3 regions of the Streptomyces sp. NPDC048506 genome follow, and region 2 is predicted to be linked to each of the others. Evidence: predicted binding sites of a transcription regulator. Region 2 holds the regulator's gene; each other region holds the start of a gene.
What was found. The regulator HrcA, encoded in region 2, represses chaperone genes, less so after heat shock. The targets are predictions, from matches to a motif close to TTNGCACTCNGNNNNNCNGAGTGCNAA.

Region 1: the regulator HrcA is predicted to act here: its motif matches at 4,695-4,721, upstream of AB0C96_RS24060 (FmdB family zinc ribbon protein).
Region 3: the regulator HrcA is predicted to act here: its motif matches at 2,390-2,416, upstream of groL (chaperonin GroEL).

What each region holds. Positions count from the first base shown of each region.
Region 1 is NZ_JBEZIX010000030.1:30,269-36,783, reverse strand. Features, by position in the region: gene AB0C96_RS24075 (penicillin acylase family protein) at 1-1,258, opposite strand, end outside; gene AB0C96_RS24070 (potassium/proton antiporter) at 1,453-2,976, shown strand; gene AB0C96_RS24065 (MFS transporter) at 3,295-4,584, shown strand; gene AB0C96_RS24060 (FmdB family zinc ribbon protein) at 4,733-5,068, shown strand; gene AB0C96_RS24055 (S-methyl-5'-thioadenosine phosphorylase) at 5,311-6,192, shown strand; partial or broken gene AB0C96_RS24050 (hypothetical protein) at 6,381-6,515, shown strand, end outside.
Region 2 is NZ_JBEZIX010000006.1:193,889-200,403, reverse strand. Features, by position in the region: gene AB0C96_RS06735 (hypothetical protein) at 1-1,236, shown strand, start outside; gene AB0C96_RS06730 (16S rRNA (uracil(1498)-N(3))-methyltransferase) at 1,419-2,162, opposite strand; gene AB0C96_RS06725 (nitronate monooxygenase) at 2,159-3,250, opposite strand; gene dnaJ (molecular chaperone DnaJ) at 3,315-4,451, opposite strand; gene hrcA (heat-inducible transcriptional repressor HrcA) at 4,452-5,468, opposite strand; gene AB0C96_RS06710 (MBL fold metallo-hydrolase) at 5,663-6,403, shown strand.
Region 3 is NZ_JBEZIX010000046.1:50,904-57,418, forward strand. Features, by position in the region: gene AB0C96_RS31475 (protein kinase) at 1-351, shown strand, start outside; gene groL (chaperonin GroEL) at 603-2,225, opposite strand; gene AB0C96_RS31485 (cold-shock protein) at 2,692-2,895, opposite strand; gene AB0C96_RS31490 (MoaD/ThiS family protein) at 3,368-3,643, opposite strand; gene thrC (threonine synthase) at 3,696-4,988, opposite strand; SAM riboswitch class I at 5,006-5,150, opposite strand; gene AB0C96_RS31500 (glucosyl-3-phosphoglycerate synthase) at 5,301-6,260, shown strand; gene AB0C96_RS31505 (trehalose-6-phosphate synthase) at 6,310-6,515, shown strand, end outside.

The DNA of each region.
Region 1 (6,515 bases), on a different contig from region 2:
TGATCGAACGGCTCTCACCGCCGGCGACCTTGATGGTCTCCTTGCGCGTGAGGAACGGCCGCTGCTTGTTGTCGTAGAGGTACCCGTCGGCGTCGATCTTCTCCAGGTACAGGTCGGTGACGTCCGCACCCATGTTGGTCATGCCCCAGGAGATGTCCTTGTTGTGGCCGATGACCACACCCGGCATGCCGGAGAAGGTGAAGCCGGAGACGTCGTAGTTGCACTTGGGGCCGGTGGTGCGGCAGTGCAGGCCCATCTGGTACCAGAGCGAGGGCATCTGGGGCGCCAGGTGCGGGTCGTTGGCGAGCAGCGGCTTGCGGGTGGTGGTGTGCTCGCCGGAGACGACCCAGGAGTTGGAGCCGATGCCGTTGCCGTTGGGGCCGAGCAGCGCCGGGACCTCGTCGAGCGTCTTGGACAGTGCGGACAGCTGCGACTTCAGACCGGTGGCGGCGGCGCCGACGCCGGCGGGTGCCGCGTTGGCGGAGCTCTTGGGCGAGAACTGCTTGGTGGCCGGGTCGACCGCGCCGCCGTCGACGATCGGCCGGTTCCGCTGGTACGGGTACGCCGGGTAGAGCTGGGCGATCTGCTCCGGCGTGAAGCGGCTGGTCATCAGGGAGCGGTCGATCTCCTCCTGCATGTTGCCGCGCAGGTCCCAGGCCATCGCCTTGAGCCAGGCCACCGAGTCGACCGGCGTCCACTTCTCCGGCTTGTAGTCGTTCTCCAGGTCCAGCGCCGCGTACTCCAGGGAGAGCGCCGAGCCCTCGTGGTCCCTGAGGTAGGCGTTGACGCCGGCGGAGTAGGCCTGGAGGTACTTCTTGGTACTGGGCGACAGCTTGGTGTCGTACTCCTGCTGCGCCACGTGGTGCCAGCCGAGGGTGCGCAGGAAGGCGTCGGTCTTGACCTGGCTCTTGCCGAACATCTCCGAGAGCCGGCCGGCGGTCATATGGCGCCGGACGTCCATCTCCCAGAAGCGGTCCTGGGCCTGGACGTATCCCTGGGCGCGGAAGAGGTCCTCGTCGCTGTCGGCGTAGATCTGCGGGATGCCGTTGGCATCCCGCACCACGTCCACCGGGTCGGCCAGGCCCGGGAGTTTGAGCGAGCCCGTGGTCTGCGGGAAGGAGGCGCGGACGGTGCTGACTCCCCAGAACGCGCCGAAACCGATGCCCGCCACGAGCAGCAGCACGACAGTGATCGCGACGAGGCGGCCGCGCCGCCCCTTCTTCTTCCTGGGGACCGGGCCGGACTTGTTGGCGGGCATCTCTGTCCTTCGAGGGGCAGGGTGGGAGTGCTGGAGCAACCATAGGCGCACGGGTTCGGGGACCCCTACGCGGAGTCACCGCCAGCACATCCGACTTTCAAGTAATGGTAAATTGTTAGTCTCAGTAACTAGATACGGTAAGGAACGACCACCCCCAGCCCCCCGGCCGGCCCCGTGCGAGGAAGGACCAGCTCCTGACTGTCGACCACCTCAATGAACTCCTGCTGATCTGCTCGCTCGTACTGCTCGTCGCGGTCGCCGCAGTACGACTCTCCTCGCGCAGCGGGCTCCCCAGCCTGCTCGTCTACCTGGGGATAGGCATCGCCATAGGGCAGGACGGCCTCGGTGGCGTCGTCTTCGACAACGCCCAGCTGACCCAACTCCTCGGCTACGCCGCGCTGGTCGTGATCCTCGCGGAAGGCGGCCTGGGCACCAAGTGGAAGGACATCAAACCGGCGCTGCCCCGGGCGGCGGCGCTCTCGACGGTCGGCGTCGCGGTGAGCGTGGGGGTCACCGCCGCCGGAGCGCACTATTTGGCCGGACTTGAGTGGCGCCAGGCGTTGCTGATCGGCGCCGTGGTCTCGTCCACGGACGCCGCAGCGGTCTTCTCCGTCCTGCGCAGCGTGCGCCTGCCGGCCCGCCTGACGGGTGTCCTGGAGGCCGAATCCGGCTTCAACGACGCCCCGGTGGTCATCCTCGTCGTCGCCTTCTCCACGGCCGGGCCGGCCGAGTCCTGGTACCACCTGCTCGGCGAGATCACCCTGGAACTGGCCATCGGCGCCGCCATCGGCCTGGCCATCGGCTGGCTGGGCGCGTACGGCATGCGGCATGTGGCGCTGCCCGCCTCCGGCCTCTACCCGATCGCCGTGATGGCCATCGCCGTCTCGGCGTACGCGGCCGGCGCACTGGCGCACGGCTCCGGCTTCCTCGCCGTCTACCTGGCCGCAGTGATCCTCGGCAACGCCAAACTGCCGCACGCCCCCGCCACCCGCGGCTTCGCCGAGGGCCTCGGCTGGATCGGGCAGATCGGCATGTTCGTCCTGCTGGGCCTGCTGGTGACCCCGCACAACCTGCTCGACGACGTGGTGCCGGCGCTGGTCATCGGCCTGATCCTGACGATCGTGGCCCGCCCGGTGTCCGTGTTCGTCGCGCTGCTGCCCTTCCGGGTGCCCTGGCAGGAGAAGGCCCTGCTGTCGTGGGCCGGGCTGCGCGGCGCGGTGCCGATCGTGCTGGCCACCATCCCGATGGTGAACGAGGTCCCCGGCAGCGAGACGGTCTTCAACATCGTCTTCGTGCTGGTCGTCGTCTACACCTTCGTCCAGGGGCCGACCCTGCCCTGGGTGGCCCGCCGCCTCAAGCTGGGCGACGGCGAGGAGTCCGCCGACCTGGGCATCGAGTCGGCGCCCCTGGAGCGGCTGCGCGGCCATCTGCTGTCCACGTCCATCGGCCCGGCCTCCCGGATGCACGGCGTCGAGGTCGGCGAGCTCCGGATGCCCAAGGGCGCCGCGGTCACCCTCGTCGTCCGGGACGGCTCCAGCTTCGTACCCTCGCCCACGACGGTGCTGCGGCACGGCGACGAGTTGCTGGTGGTCGCCACGGATCCGGTGCGCGACGCGGCCGAGCGACGGCTCCAGGCGGTCTCCCAGGGCGGCAAGCTGGCCGGCTGGCTGGGGGCCGGCGGCGGCCCCGGGCGGCGCGGCCACCGGCCCGGCCACTGACCGCGGCCCGGGGCGCCCCGGCCGAAAAATGTGCTGTAGATCTCCGCGGATACCAAGGAAATCTCCGTGAAGCCCTGGTTAATCCCAGGGCTTCACGCGCTTCGACCTGTAGTATGAAGAGCGAACATGACGAACCAACTCTGCCTGACGCAGAGCTGGCGCGACCGCTCGGCGGCCGCGGTCCCCTGCCACACGCAGCCACCTCTCAAGGTGCGGACCACGCGGTATCACTCGGTCCTGCGCGAGAGGACAGCTCTCGGCGCGCACCCGTGACGACCTTGCGGGCGGTGCGCTACCAGGCGGCAGAAAGGCCCGGCCGTGGCATCCGCGGTCAAGGACTCCCGTCCCGGATACGGACGACTGCTCCGCACCCCTGGTGCATGGACGTTCCTGCTGCCCGGCTTCCTGGCCCGGCAGCCCTTCGCGATGCTGACCATCGGCATCGTGCTGCTCGTCCAGTCCACCACCGGCTCCTACGGCACCGCCGGCGCGGTGTCCGCCACGACCGGTGTCTCGATGGCCCTGTTCGCGCCGCAGAGCGGCAAGCTCGCCGACCGCTTCGGCCAGCGCGCGGTGCTGCTCCCCGGTGTCCTGGTGCACACCGCCGGCGTCTCGGCGCTGATCGCCATCGCCCTGGCACACGCCCCCCTGTGGGCACTGATCGCCGTGGCGGTCCCCACGGGCGCCTCGACGCCGCAGGTCGGCCCCATGGTGCGGGCCCGCTGGGCGGCCCGCCTCGGCGGCAGCCCGCTGATGCCCACGGCCGCCGCCTTCGAGTCGGTCACCGACGAGTTCACCTTCGTCGTCGGCCCCGTCCTGGCCACCGCGCTGTGCACCGGCATCCACCCGGCGGCCGGTCTGGTCGCCGAGGCGGCGCTGACGCTGGCCGGCGGGCTGCTGTTCGCCGCGCAGAAGCGCAGCCAGCCGCCGGTGCACCGGGCCGGGGCCGACGCCGCCCCGCGCGTCTCGGCGCTGTCGGTGCCCGGCGTACGCGTCCTGATCGCGGCGTTCCTCGGGATCGGCGCCGTCTTCGGCGGTATGCAGGTCTCGCTGACCGCGCTCACCCAGCACATCGGGCAGCCCGGCATCAACGGCGTGCTCTACGGGATCTTCGCGGGCGGCAACATGCTCGCCGGCATCGTCTGCGGCGCGATCGCCTGGAAGGTCGGCCCGCGGCGCCGGCTGCTGGTCGCCTACGGGCTGCTGGCGCTGGCCACCACCCCGCTGTGGGTGGTCACCTCGGTGCCGCTGCTGGGCGCCGTCGGCCTGCTCGTCGGCCTGTGCATCGCCCCCGCGCTGATCACCGGCTACACGCTGGTCGAGTCGCTGGTGCCGGCCACCGCCCGTACCGAGGCCTTCACCTGGCTGACCGGCGCGGTCGCGCTGGGCCAGGCGGCCGCCGCCACCTCCGCCGGCCAGCTGGCGGACCGCTTCGGGCCGAGCACCGGATTCCTGGTGCCGCTGGCCGGTACGGCGCTGGCCTTCGTGGTGCTGCTGACGCTCCGCGCCCGGCTGGTGCCGCGCCCCTCGTCCGTGGTCGCCTCCCAGGCCGGCGCCGTCGTGGCGCCCGCCGCGGCGGACCGGGAACGGGAGCTGGCGCGCACCTGACCGTCGCGGGCCGCGGAACGGCTCCGACCGGGGCCCGCGAACGTGGAGTCGGTCACCGAAAGCTCGTCACGGTGGACTGATGGCCGGGAATACTGCAAGATGGAGCGTCGTTAGCACTCATCGAGTGAGAGTGCCAGGAGGAAGTCAAGTGCCGACCTACCAGTACCAGTGCACCGAGTGCGGCGAAGGCCTTGAGGCGGTGCAGAAGTTCACCGACGACGCGCTGACGGAGTGCCCCAGCTGCAACGGACGCCTCAAGAAGGTGTTCTCCGCGGTCGGCATCGTCTTCAAGGGCTCCGGCTTCTACCGCAACGACAGCCGTGGGGCGTCGTCCAGCAGCAGCCCCGCGAAGAGCTCCTCCTCGTCGAGCAGCACGTCCTCCTCGGACTCCGCCGGCTCCTCGTCGAGCAGCTCCGACGCCACGTCGTCCACCTCGACCGCGTCGTCCTCCAGCAGCACCACGAGCGCCAGCTCCGCGGCCTGAGCCGCGCACCGCGCCCACACCGCTTCACCGGGCCCCGCCGTCAACCGACGGCGGGGCCCGACGCGTCCACACCGGAGCAGTCGGGCAGACGCCGAGGGGCGCCGACGCGTACCGAGCGCCGCTGACGCATGCCGAGGGTCGCTGGCGCATTCCGACGTGCGCATGCTGACGTGCCCTTACGAGAAGCTTTCATTCCGGTCACCGGCCGTCGAACGGGCGGGCCGCCCGCTACTGTGAGCGCCATGGCTGACGCGGAGATAGGTGTCATCGGCGGCTCGGGGTTCTACTCCTTCCTCGATGATGTGACCGAAATCACGATGGACACCCCCTACGGTGCCCCCAGCGACTCGCTGTTCCTCGGCGAGGTCGCCGGCCGCCAGGTCGCCTTCCTGCCCCGGCACGGCCGCGGCCACCACCTCCCGCCGCACCGCATCAACTACCGCGCCAACCTGTGGGCGCTGCGCTCCCTCGGCGTGCGCCAGGTGCTCGGCCCGTGCGCGGTCGGCGGCCTGCGCCAGGAGTACGGCCCCGGCACGCTGCTGGTCCCCGATCAGCTCGTGGACCGCACCAAGGCCCGCGTACAGACCTACTTCGACGGCGAACCGCTGCCCGGCTACGCATCCGGGGACCCGTCGGCGAGCGGAGGCGGAGCGGGGTGGACCGGCGGCGTCCCCAACGTCGTCCACCTCACCTTCGCCGACCCGTACTGCCCCGCCGGCCGCCAGGCCGCGCTCGCCGCGGCTCGCGGCCGCGACTGGGAGCCGGTCGACGGCGGCACGCTCGTCGTCATCGAGGGCCCCCGGTTCTCGACCCGCGCCGAGTCGCGCTGGCACGCCGCCCAGGGCTGGTCGGTGGTCGGCATGACCGGCCACCCCGAGGCCGTCCTGGCCCGCGAACTGAGCCTGTGCTACACGTCGTTGACCCTGGTGACGGACCTGGACGCGGGGACCGAGACCGGTGACGGCGTCTCCCACGAGGAGGTGCTGGGCGTCTTCGCCCAGAACATCGGCCGACTGCGCGAGGTCCTCTTCGACGCGGTCGCGGCCCTCCCCGACACCACGGAGCGCAACTGCCTGTGCGTCGACGCCCACGGGGGCCTGGACCTGGGCATCGAACTGCCCTGACGGCCTGCGTCCGACGGCGGGCGTCTGACGGCAGGCGTCTGACGGCAGGCATCGGCACCGCCCCCTCCCGGGTGACCGAGTTGTCCACAACGGCGGGGCCGTCCACACCCCGGAGCGGGCGGGAGCGAACTGCGGCACGGTGGTGATCGCCAGTTCCTCCCGAGCACCCGGCAAGGCGGTGACCACCCATGCTTCACACCCCTCGCACTCCTCACATCCCTCGCGCTCCCCACACCCCCCTCTCCCCGCCCCTCCCTACTCCCCCGCGATGTGAAGTGCCCCACTTTGCTCCGGTACGGGCCGGTGGCGGAAGGCGCCGCTGG
Region 2 (6,515 bases):
TCCCGCAGGAAGCGCAGCACGACCTGGCCGCGTCCGCTGGAGGCGGTGTTCCCCGCGACCGCCCCCGAGGCGTCCCGGGCCGCGTTCCTGGGCCTGTTCGAGTGCGCCTCCGAGGAGGCCCAGATCGCCGTCGTACCGCACTTCGACGCCCGGGCCGTACAACACCTCCTGGTGTACGGCGATCCGACGCCCGCCGTCCGGGACGCGGTGCTGGCCGCCCACGGCGTGTCGGCGGCGGCCGCGCAGGCCTCCACCCACTCCCTCTCCGAGGAGCAGCTCACCGCGCTGCTGGACCTCGACGAACCGCGGGTGGACGCCAACCTCTTCTTCCACTGCCGCATCGACCAGCGGGAGCGGGAGCGGATGCTCGCCGGCCGGCTGCGCGGCGGCGGCACCCGCACCGTCCCCCAGGAGCTGTTGCACGTCCTGGACGAGACCAACCTCGGCCACTACCGCCACTGGCTCGTCGCGGGCCTGGAATCCGGTGATCCGGGCGTCGCCCGCACGATCGTCGGACGGTTGCGGCTTCAGATACCGGCGGCGCGGCTGCGGCTGCTGATATCCGTGTGGGAGCGCAGCGGCCCGGACGCGGTGCGCGAGGTCCTGGCGCTGGACCGCCTCCCGGTCACCCTGCGCCGGCAGACCGAGAAGGCCCTGGACGCCCCCGACGGGTTGCGGCAGCTGCGCGCCCGGCTGGCCGCCGAGGAGGAGCCGGCGAAGCTGGTGGCGTTCCTCACCAAGACGCCGGCCTACGACGCCGGTCAGCAGGCGCGCAAGCTGACCGGTGACGGCATCGCGCTCCCCTGGCCCGCGCTGGTCGAGGCGTACCGCTCCGGCGGACTGACCGACAACCTCGCCGAGTACCTCGCGGAGTGCACGGACTGCCCGCGCGAGCTGCTGCTGGAGCTGCTGGCCCGCACTCCCGAGGGCGGGCGCCACGACGCCTCATGGGTCCGGCGGGCGCTGGAGCGCGGCGCGCTCACACCGGAGGACCTGCTGACCCGCTCCGGCCCCGCCCGGACGGCCCTCGCGCATCTCCTGAAGGTCGTCGACTCCCCCGGCCGGCAGACGGATCGCCAACGACTGCGGGCTCGGGCCGCCGCACTGACCGGCGAGCATCTGGGCACCGACATCGAGGCCTGGGCGGTCTGCCTCCACCTGCTGCCGACGTTCACCGGCAGCCTGGCGGAGCTGGTGGCGACGGCCGGGGCGATCATGCAGCCGGCGGCGGTCTGAGGTTTGCCGCGACGGCGGGGGGTGAGGTGGGCGGGCCCTGGGGGGTGTCTCCGTCTCCCTAGGGGCGGGGCGAACACTTCCCGTAGGGGACGCGAGCGCCCCCTGTGGGGCCCTCAACGCGGCGCCGCCCGGCCGGTATTCCCGCTGCCCAGCCAGCCCCGGCCAGCCCCAGCCAGCTCCAGCTAGCTCCAGCGCCCCGTGCGTCCCAGTAGGAGTGCCGTCGCCGCGGTGCCGGCCGTGGAGGTGCGCAGCACGGTCGTGCCCAGGCGGTACGGCTTGGCACCGGCCTCGGCGAAGGTGGCGAGCTCCTCCGGGGAGACGCCGCCCTCCGGGCCGACCACGAGCACGATGCGGCCGGTGGTGGGGAGTTCGGCGGTGGCGAGCGGGGAGCTGCCCTCCTCGTGGAGGACGGCGGCGAAGTCCGCGTCGGCGAGCAGAGCCGCCACCTGTTTGGTCGTCAGCGGGTCCGCGACCTCGGGGAAGGTCAGCCGGCGCGACTGCTTGCCGGCCTCCCGGGCCGTGGCGCGCCACTTGGCCAGCGACTTGGCGGCCCGCTCGCCCTTCCACTGGGTGACGCAACGCGCCGCCGGCCAGGGCACGATGGCGTCCACGCCGGTCTCGGTCATCGTCTCGACCGCCAGCTCACCGCGGTCACCCTTGGGCAGCGCCTGGACGACGGTGAGGGTGGGGCTCGGCGGTTCCTCGGTGCGCAGTTCCGCAACGGCCACGGTGAGCCGGTCCTTGCCCTCGACGGCGGCCACCGTGCCGTAGGCACCGGCGCCCTGACCGTCCGTCAGCACGACCTCCTCGCCGACCCGCAGCCGGCGCACCGACACCGCATGCCGCCCCTCGGGGCCGTCCAGGGTCAATGTGCCGCCGGCCCGTACGTCCGCGAGCGAATCGACGAGGAAGACCGGCGCGGTCATGAGGCGACACCGCCGTCGGCGGGCAGGTTCATCGAGGCGCGCGCCGCGTCCAGTTCGGCCATCAGGACCTCGATGAGCTGCGCGGCGGGCAGCTCCCGGGCCAGCCGGTGCCCCTGCCCCGCCCAGAGGTTCAGGCCCTGCGCGTCGCCCGCCTTGGCCGCGGCCTTGCGCACGGTGGAGGTGAGGTAGTGGACGGCGGGGTAGGCGGCCGGGGCGTACGGGCCGTGCTCGCGCAGGAAACGGTTCACCAGGCCTCGGGCCGGGCGCCCGGAGAACGCCCGGGTCAACTCCGTATGCGTGAACAGGGGGTTGGTCAGCGCCTGCTTGTGCAGCGGGTTGGCACCCGACTCGGGGGTGGCGAGGAAGGCGGTGCCCAGCTGCGCCATGGTCGCCCCGGCGGCCAGCACGGCGGCGATCTGCGCGCCGCGCATCAGCCCGCCCGCGGCGATCACCGGGATCTGCACCGCCTCACGGACCTGGCCGAGCAGCGCCAGCAGCCCCAGGCCCGCACCGGTCCCGTCCAGGTGCGGATCGTCCCGGTGCGTGGCCTGGTGGCCGCCCGCCTCCACGCCCTGCACACAGACCGCGTCCGCCCCCGACCACTGGGCGGCCTGTGCCTCGGCCGCGGTGGTGGCGGTGACGACGGTGTACGTACCGACCTTGGCGAAGGAGTCGAGGACGGCGCGCGAGGGGCAGCCGAAGGTGAAGGACACCACCGGCACCGGGTCCTCCCGCAGGATCGCGAGCTTGGCCTCGTAGCCGTCGTCGCTGGGACCGTCGGTGTCGCCGAGCTCGGTCTCGTACCAGGCGGCCTCGCCGGCGAGTTGCTCGCGGTAGACGTCGACCGCGGAGGTGTCGGCCAGGGAGGGCTGCGGCATGAAGAGGTTGACGCCGAAGGGCCGGTCGGTCAGCGACCGCAGCTGTTTGATCTCCTGGTACATGCCGTCGGCGGTCTTGTAGCCGGCGGCGAGGAAACCGAGGCCGCCGGCGCCGCAGACGGCAGCGGCCAGCTCGGGTCCGGAGCCGCCTCCGGCCATCGGGGCCTGCACGATCGGGTGCCGGCAGAGATCGGTCAGTGCGGTGGGCATGCGCACATCGTGTCACGCCCAACACACCGCTCCGAACCAGGGACGACCCCCCCGGCGGTACCGCCTACCTGCCGTTGAACGCGTCCTTCAGACGCGAGAACAGCCCCTGCTGCCCCGGCTGGAACTGGCCCGTGGGCCGCTCCTCACCGCGCAGCTTGGCGAGCCGGCGCAGCAGCTCCTCCTGCTCGGGGTCGAGCTTGGTGGGCGTCTGCACCTCGACGTGGACGATCAGGTCGCCTCGGCCGTTGCCGCGCAGATGGGTCACGCCGCGCTGGTGCAGCGGGATCGACTGGCCGGACTGGGTGCCGGGCCGAACGTCGATCTCCTCCACCCCGTCGAGCGTCTCCAGCGGGCATTTGGTGCCCAGCGCCGCCGCCGTCATCGGGATGGTGACCGTGCAGTGCAGATCGTCACCGCGCCGCTGGAAGACCGGGTGCGGCAGCTCGTGGATCTCGACGTAGAGATCACCGGCAGGGCCGCCGCCGGGGCCGACCTCGCCCTCGCCGGCGAGCTGGATGCGGGTGCCGTTGTCGACACCGGCCGGGATCTTCACCGTCAGCGTGCGGCGGGAGCGGATCCGGCCGTCGCCGGCGCACTCGGGGCACGGCGTCGGCACGACCGTGCCGAAGCCCTGGCACTGCGGGCACGGCCGGGACGTCATGACCTGACCGAGGAAGGACCGGGTGACCTGGGAGACCTCACCGCGGCCGCGGCACATGTCGCAGGTCTGGGCGGAGGTGCCGGGGGCGGCGCCCTCGCCGGTGCAGGTCGTGCACACCACGGCGGTGTCGACCTGGATGTCCTTGGTCGTGCCGAAGGCCGCTTCGTTCAGCTCGATGTCGAGCCGGATCATGGCGTCCTGGCCGCGGCGGGTGCGCGACCGCGGGCCGCGCTGCGACGCGGTGCCGAAGAAGGCGTCCATGATGTCGGAGAAGTTGCCGAAGCCCGCGCCGAAGCCGCCCGCCCCGCCGGCACCGCCGGCCTGCGAGAGGGGGTCGCCGCCGAGGTCGTAGACCTGCTTCTTCTGCGGATCCGACAGGACCTCGTAAGCGGCGTTGATCTCCTTGAACCGCTCCTGGGTCTTGGGATCCGGGTTCACGTCCGGGTGCAGCTCCCGCGCCAGCCGCCGGAAGGCCTTCTTGATCTCGTCCTGCGAGGCATCGCGCCGAACGCCCAGGACCGCGTAGTAATCCGTGGCCACTTACGACTCCGCCAAGATCTGTCCGACGTAACGTGCCACTGCGCGTACCGCTCCCATCGTTCCGGGGTAGTCCATGCGGGTCGGTCCGACCACGCCGAGTTTGGCGACTGCCTCGTCGCCCGAACCGTAGCCGACCGTGACGACCGAGGTGGACGTCAGGCCTTCGTGGGCATTCTCATGCCCGATGCGTACGGTCATGCCCGAGTCCTTGGCCTCCCCGAGGAGCTTGAGCAGCACCACATGCTCCTCAAGGGCCTCAAGTACCGGACGGATGGTCAGGGGGAAGTCGTGTCCGAAGCGCGTGAGATTGGCGGTACCGCCGATCATCAGCCGCTCTTCGGTCTCCTCCACCAAAGTCTCCAGCAACACCGACAGCACTGTCGAGACCGTACCGCGGTCGTCCTGCTCGAAGGACTCCGGGAGATCCTGCACCAGTTGGGGCACGTCCGTGAACCGGCGCCCCACGACCCGACTGTTCAGCCGCGCCCGCAGGTCCGCGAGGGACGTCTCGGCGAACGGCGCCTGGCAGTCGATCAGCCGCTGCTCCACCCGCCCGGTGTCCGTGATCAGGACGAGCATCAGGCGGGCCGGGGCCAGCGCCAGCAGCTCGACGTGCCGGACCGTGGAGCGGGTCAGGGACGGGTACTGCACGACCGCGACCTGCCGGGTCAGCTGCGCCAGCAGCCGGACCGTGCGGCCCACGACGTCGTCCAGGTCCACGGCACCGTCCAGGAAGTTCTGGATCGCCCGCCGCTCGGGGCTGGACAGCGGCTTGACGCCGGCCAGCTTGTCGACGAAGAGACGGTAGCCCTTGTCGGTCGGGATCCGCCCGGCGCTGGTGTGCGGCTGGGCGATGAAGCCCTCGTCCTCCAGCGCCGCCATGTCGTTACGGATGGTGGCCGGGGACACCCCCAGCTTGTGGCGCTCGGTGAGCGCCTTGGAGCCGACCGGCTCCTCCGTGCCGACGTAGTCCTGGACGATGGCGCGCAGCACTTCGAGCCTGCGTTCACTGAGCATCCCGCGCACCTCCAGTCCGGCCGTCCCGCCGTCTCGTTCTCCTGGCACTCACCCGGGCCGAGTGCCAGACCCGGAGCCAGTGTACGGCCGGGTAGCACGGGCACGGCAAGGGTGGCCTCGCACAGCGCGTGGCCGATGACCGTGTTCGGGCGATCTGCCGGGCAACGCTATCGCGATGGAGCTAGCGTCTCGGTATGCGCACTGCTTGGGAAGAGGCCGGGTGGGAACAGCTCGGTGAAGGCGTCGTCCGGCGCCGGATGCCGGGCTGGGACGAGACGATCGGCGTGATCACCGGGACGGCCGGGATCATGATCGTCGACACCGGGGCGAGCATCCGCGACGGCGCGGAGCTGCGCCGCTCGGTCCGCGGCGTACTGGGCCGGGACGTGACGCATGTCGCGCTCACCCATCCACATTTCGATCATGTACTGGGCACCGCGGCCTTCGCGGGTGTCGAGGTCTTCGGCGCGGCCGGCCTGGGCGAGCTGCTGCTGCGCCGGGGCAAGGACGAGCTGCGGCATGACGCGGTGCGCCACGGCGTGGACCGGGACGCCGCCGCGGAGGCCACCGATCTGCTCGTCGTCCCGCACCATCATGTGCACGGTCAGCTCACCGTCGACCTGGGCGACCGCACGGTGCTGCTCGCCAATGTGGGCCCCGGCCACACCGCCCACGACCTGGCCGTTCTCGTACCCGGCCGGCACGGCGCCCGGGAGATCGTCTTCTGCGGCGACCTGGTGGAGGAGTCCGGTGAACCGCAGGCCGGCCCGGACGCGCTGCCCCAGCAGTGGCCGGCGGCCCTGGACCGGCTGCTGGCACTCGGCGGCGAGGAGGCGCTGTACGTACCCGGCCATGGCGCGGTGGTGGACGCCGCCTTCGTCCGGGCCCAGCGGGACGCCCTGGCCGCCCGTTTCGGCGTCCCCCGTTCGTCCTGACCGCCACTACACCCCGCCCCCATTGCTCCGACGCTACGACCCGCCCCCGTTGATCCGACACCACGACCGGCCCCATCGATCCGAACTGACCGCCACCCCGACCGGCCGCCCC
Region 3 (6,515 bases), on a different contig from region 2:
AAGGAGCCCTCGTCCGGCGAGCGGCCGCCGGGCGAGGGAGCGTCCGGCCCGCGGACGGTCCAGGTTCCCGACCTGCTGGGCAGAAGGCCTGCGCAGGCGCGGGCCGCCGCCGAGCGGGCGGGCCTCCGGATGGTCCTGGCCGGGCACGGGACGGACGGACGCTGCCGGCAGGCGGGCCCCGAAGCGGGCGTCGAAGCGCATACCGAAGCGAGCGCCGAGGTGCGCGCCGAGGCCGGCGCGGTGTGCGCCCAGGCTCCGGAGCCGGGCACCGACGTCGCCCGGGGGGCCACGATCCGGGTCAAGATGCCGGCGGGCCACCGCCGTACGCACCACCGCCTGGCGCACCGGTGACGTCCGCGGAGGGCTGCTGAGGCCTGCGGAGGACCGATGACTTCCGCGGAGGGCGGATGACGCCTGCCGAGGACCGATGACTTGCGCGGAGGGCGGATGACGTCCGCGAACGACGGATGACTTCCGCGGAGGACCGGTGATGCGCCCGCTCACCAACGCCGTCGGGGCGGCACCCCCTGGGAGGAGGGTGCCGCCCCGACGTATGTCTGGACGTGTGATCCGAGAGGATCAGCGTTCCGATCCCTGAGGGATCAGAAGTCCATGTCACCGCCCGGCATGCCGCCCGGAGCGGCCGCGGCGGCCTTCTCCGGCTTGTCGGCGATGACGGCCTCGGTGGTGAGGAACAGCGCGGCGATGGAGGCGGCGTTCTGCAGGGCAGAGCGGGTCACCTTCGCCGGGTCGATGATGCCCTCGGCGATCATGTCCACGTACTCGCCGTTCGCGGCGTTCAGGCCGTGACCCGGGGTGAGGTTGCGGACCTTCTCCACGATGACGCCACCCTCAAGGCCGGCGTTCACGGAGATCTGCTTCAGCGGGGCCTCCAGGGCCAGCTTCACAGCGGCGGCACCGGTGGCCTCGTCGCCGTCCAGCTCCAGCTTCTCGAAGACCGAGGAGGCCTGGAGCAGGGCGACGCCACCGCCGGCGACGATGCCCTCCTCGACGGCCGCCTTCGCGTTGCGGACGGCGTCCTCGATGCGGTGCTTGCGCTCCTTGAGCTCGACCTCGGTCGCGGCACCGGCCTTGATGACGGCCACGCCGCCGGCCAGCTTCGCCAGGCGCTCCTGGAGCTTCTCGCGGTCGTAGTCCGAGTCGCTGTTCTCGATCTCGGCGCGGATCTGGTTCACCCGGCCCTGGACCTGCTCGCTGTCACCGGCACCGTCGACGATGGTGGTCTCGTCCTTGGTGATGACGACCTTGCGGGCGCGGCCGAGCAGGTCGAGCGTGGCGTTCTCCAGCTTGAGGCCGACCTCCTCGGAGATGACGGTGCCACCGGTGAGGATGGCGATGTCACCGAGCATGGCCTTGCGGCGGTCGCCGAAGCCCGGGGCCTTGACGGCGACGGACTTGAAGGTGCCACGGATCTTGTTGACGACCAGGGTCGACAGGGCCTCGCCCTCGACGTCCTCGGCGATGATCAGCAGCGGCTTGCCGGACTGCATGACCTTCTCCAGGAGCGGCAGCAGGTCCTTCACGTTGCCGATCTTGGAGTTGACGATGAGGATGTACGGGTCCTCCAGGGAGGCCTCCATACGCTCCATGTCGGTCGCGAAGTACGCCGAGATGTAGCCCTTGTCGAAGCGCATACCCTCGGTGAGCTCCAGCTCCAGACCGAAGGTCTGGGACTCCTCGACGGTGATGACGCCTTCCTTGCCGACCTTGTCCATGGCCTCGGCGATCAGCTCGCCGATCTGGGTGTCGGCGGCGGAGATGGAGGCGGTGGAGGCGATCTGCTCCTTGGTCTCGACCTCCTTGGCCTGGTCGAGCAGGGCGGCGGAGACGGCCTCGACGGCCTTCTCGATACCGCGCTTCAGGGCCATCGGGTTGGCGCCGGCGGCAACGTTGCGCAGGCCCTCGCGGACCAGCGCCTGGGCCAGGACGGTCGCGGTCGTCGTGCCGTCACCGGCTACGTCGTCCGTCTTCTTCGCGACCTCCTTGACCAGCTCGGCGCCGATCTTCTCGTACGGGTCCTCAAGCTCGATCTCCTTGGCGATGGACACACCATCGTTGGTGATCGTGGGGGCGCCCCACTTCTTCTCGAGGACGACGTTGCGGCCCTTGGGGCCGAGGGTGACCTTGACGGCGTCGGCGAGCTGGTTCATCCCGCGCTCGAGACCGCGCCGTGCCTCCTCGTCGAACGCGATGATCTTGGCCATGTGAAGTGGTCCTCCCGGACTGGGGTGGATTGCTCCGGACCGCGCTGGCGCCCGCGACGGACGACCTGCAGACCTGTGGTGGTTCCTTGCCCCACCCGGCCCGCGGGCCTCACCGACCCGGTCCTTCGTTGTCACTCTCACTCGGAGAGTGCTAACGCCAATGATTAGCACTCGGGCCATGCGAGTGCAAGCCGCCCGGAGGGCGTCGTTGAGGGGTGGTGGTCGGGTGACGGGTGGGAGCAAGCCGCCCGGAGGGCGTCGTTGAGGGGTGGTGGTCGGGTGACGGGTGGGAGCAAGCCGCCCGGAGGGCGTCATTGAGGGGTGGCGGTCGGGCGACGGGTGGGAGCAAGCCGCCCGGAGGGGTCTTGGGGAGCGTGGCGGTCGGGCCGGGGAGCTGACGGGCAGGCAGAAGGCCCGTACCCCCTCAGGGGTACGGGCCTTCCGTACGCAGCAGTCGGTCGGCGCCTCAGCCGGCCACGCGGACCATGTCCGCCTGCGGCCCCTTCTGGCCCTGCGAGATCTCGAACTCGACCCGCTGGCCCTCCTCAAGGGTGCGGTAACCGTCCATCTGGATCGCGCTGTAGTGGACGAATACATCCGCACCACCGTCGACCGCGATGAAGCCGTACCCCTTCTCCGCGTTGAACCACTTGACGGTGCCCTGAGCCATGCCTAACTCCCCTATTACTGGCCCTTGCGCAGGACCGCACTCCGCGGACCCGGGTCAGACCTCACCCCGCGAAGGCCCGTGGGGTGTGCGCCGGAACGCGTCGACCGCCGCTGAATGTATCTGCACCGATGCCCAGCGCAACAGGTCAATCGGACGAGAATTCTGGCGCCGGAGAATCGGCAATATGCGGCGAAATCCCGTTTCTGCAGGGCAAGTCGGGCCGGTCATAGGCGCACGTAAGCGACAAATCCCGTGCACGCTCCGGGCACAAGTCATCGCGATTTCATATGCGTTCGGCATGCCCGTGGGGATATCCGGAACGTGGATCGCCACAATGGTATCCCCTTTCACGAAGCGGAATTGCCCCGTCCGATTTCAAAGGACGGGGCAATTCCGGTCAAGAAGGAGCAGAGATGGCGCAAAATAGCACCTCGCCTGGCCGCTCAGCAGCCTCCGGCGACATGTCCGAAGGTCAGCCTCCGGCGACGGCCGGGATGATCGAGACGCCCGCGCCGTCCGGGGTCGCCGTCTCAAGGCCCTGCTCGAAGCGGACGTCGTCGTCGTTGACGTAGACGTTCACGAAGCGGCGGAGCTTGCCGGCGTCGTCCAGGACGCGGGCCGCGATGCCCTGGTGGTTCTTCTCCAGGTCGGCGATCACCTCGGCGAGGGTCGCGCCCTCGGCGGTGACCTCGGCCTCGCCACCGGTGTAGGTGCGGAGGATGGTGGGGATGCGGACCGTGACGCTCATGGTTCTGCCTTCCGGACAGGGGTTACGGAGTACGAGTTCGGGGTGCGCGGTCTCAGCCGGCCAGGCCGGCCGCGCGGAACGCGTCCAGGCTGGGGCGGATCGTGGCCGTGGGCCCGGAGGTCGGCGCGACGGCGTCCAGCGTCTTGAGACCGTCACCCGTATTGAGGACGACGGTGGTCAGGGACGGGTCGATGAGGCCGTTCTCGATCAGCTTCTTGGTCACGCCGACGGTCACCCCGCCCGCGGTCTCCGCGAAGATCCCCTCGGTCCGCGCCAGCAGCTTGATCGCGTCCACGACCTGCTCGTCGTTGACGTCCTCGACCGCACCGCCGGTCCGGCGCGCGATGTCGAGCACGTAGGGGCCGTCGGCCGGGTTGCCGATCGCGAGGGACTTGGCGATGGTGTTGGGCTTCTGGGGGCGGACCACGTCGTGGCCGGCCTTGAAGGCCGCCGAGACCGGAGAGCAGCCCTCCGCCTGGGCGCCGAAGATCTTGTACGGCTTGTCCTCGACCAGGCCGAGGGCGATCAGCTCCTTCAGCCCCTTGTCGATCTTCGTCAGCTGGGAGCCGGACGCGATCGGGATGACGATCTGGTCCGGGAGCCGCCAGCCGAGCTGCTCGCAGATCTCGTACGCCAGGGTCTTGGAACCCTCGCCGTAGTACGGGCGCAGATTGACGTTGACAAAGCCCCAGCCCTCGCCCAGCGGGTCGCCGATGAGCTCCGAGCAGAAGCGGTTGACGTCGTCGTAGTTGCCCTCGATGCCGACCAGGTCGCCGCCGTAGACCGCGGCCATGACGACCTTGCCGGCCTCCAGGTCGTGCGGGATGAAGACGCAGGACTTGAAGCCGGCGCGGCGTGCCGCGGCGCCGACCGCACCGGCGAGGTTGCCGGTGGAGGAGCAGGAGAGGGTGGTGAAGCCGAAGGCGCGGGCGGCCTCGACGGCGATCGCGACGACGCGGTCCTTGAAGGAGTGCGTCGGGTTGCCGGAGTCGTCCTTGACGTACAGCCCGCCGGTGACACCGAGCTCGGCGGCGAGCCGGTCGGCCTTGACGAGGTGGGTGAAGCCGGGGTTCAGGTTCGGCTTCTCGGCCACGTCGGTGGGGACCGGCAGCAGCGGGGCGTAGCGCCAGATGTTGTTCGGACCGGCCTCGATCCGCTTCTTCAAGGCCTCGGGGTCACCGCTCGGCAGGTCGTAGGCGACTTCGAGCGGCCCGAAACAGCTCGCACAGGCGAAGATGGGACCGAGGTCGAAGCGCTCGCCGCACTCGCGGCAGGACAGCGCGACGGCGGGACCAAGAGAGACGGTGGGAGTGTCGGCAGCGGTTTCGGTGCTCTGCACAGCCATGGAGGCGAGGCCCTTTCTCCTCATCTTCCTCGCGGCGCATCTCGCCACGAGACGGATTTGGCACCTTCCCTAGCCGGGAGCCCCGCTGCTGATCAGCAAGAACCGGCTGGAGGGTTGCCGGGGCTTCAACGGGCCGTTTCCCTCTGCCCCTCTGGATGAGCGGTATGGCGCTGGGCCGAAACCCAGGCGTTTGTGGCGCGGTGACCCCGACATGCGATGGCCATCCGCGTTGTTCAAGACTGTAACCGAAGGCACTGACAGTTGAGATAGTCGTCCGATCCGCGAGATGGGTCACATGCGAGAGGTGTTCACGTGCTGGAAGAGGTGGAGCGCTGGCTGAACAGCCGCTCCTGGTCGGCCGCGGACCGCCCCCTGGGGCGGCTGCTGGAGGCGAAGCGCCAGACGGGCCGTACGGTCAGCGTCGTCCTGCCCGCGCTGAACGAGGAGGCCACCGTCGGCGCGATCGTCGCCGCGATCCGCGCCGGGCTGATGACCGACGCGGTCGGGCTGGTCGACGAGCTGGTGGTGCTGGACTCCGGCTCGACCGACCGCACCGCCGAGGTCGCGGCGGCGGCCGGGGCCCGGGTGGTGCACCGTGACAGCGTCCTGCCGCGGATCCCCGCACTGCCCGGCAAGGGCGAGGTCCTCTGGCGCTCCCTCCTCGTCACCACCGGCGACATCGTCTGCTTCATCGACGCCGACCTGCGCGAGTTCTCCACCACCTTCGTCTCCGGGATCGTCGGCCCGCTGCTGACGGACCCCGACGTCCACTTCGTCAAGGCCATGTACGACCGGCCACTGGAGACGGGTGGGGTCGAGGGTGCCGGCCAGGGCGGACGGGTCACCGAACTGGTCGCCCGCCCGCTGCTCAACCTGCACTGGCCGCAGCTGGCAGGCTTCGTGCAGCCCCTGGGCGGTGAGTACGCGGCCCGCCGCTCGCTGCTGGAGCGGCTGCCGTTCCCGGTCGGCTACGGCGTCGAGCTCGGCCTGCTCGTCGACGCCCTGCACACCGTCGGCCTGGACGCCCTCGCCCAGGTGGACGTCGGTGTGCGCAAGCACCGCCACCAGGACGGCCAGGCGCTCGGCCGGATGGCCGCCGCGATCTACCGCACCGCCCAACTCCGCCTGGCGCGCGGCCACTTGGTGCGTCCCCGGCTCACCCAGTTCGACCGCGGCGAGCAGGGGTTCGTCCCGCGGACGTCGGACGTGGACACCGAGGAGCGCCCCCCGATGGCCGAAATCCCGGAGTACGCGGCGCGCCGCGCGGCCTGACCCGCGCTCCGTACGTTTGCGCGGATCTGTCACGGGTTACTGTCGCGACATGGTCTCCGAGCGCAGTGCGGCCCCCTCAGGTGCCGAGGTCCTCGTCGCGTCCAACCGCGGGCCGGTCTCGTACGCCCTGGGGGCGGACGGAGCACTGACCGCCAAGCGGGGCGGTGGCGGGCTGGTGTCGGGATTGTCGTCCATCGGGCCCGGCACGGACGCGGTGTGGGTGTGTGCGGCGCTGGGCGACGGGGACCGGGAGGC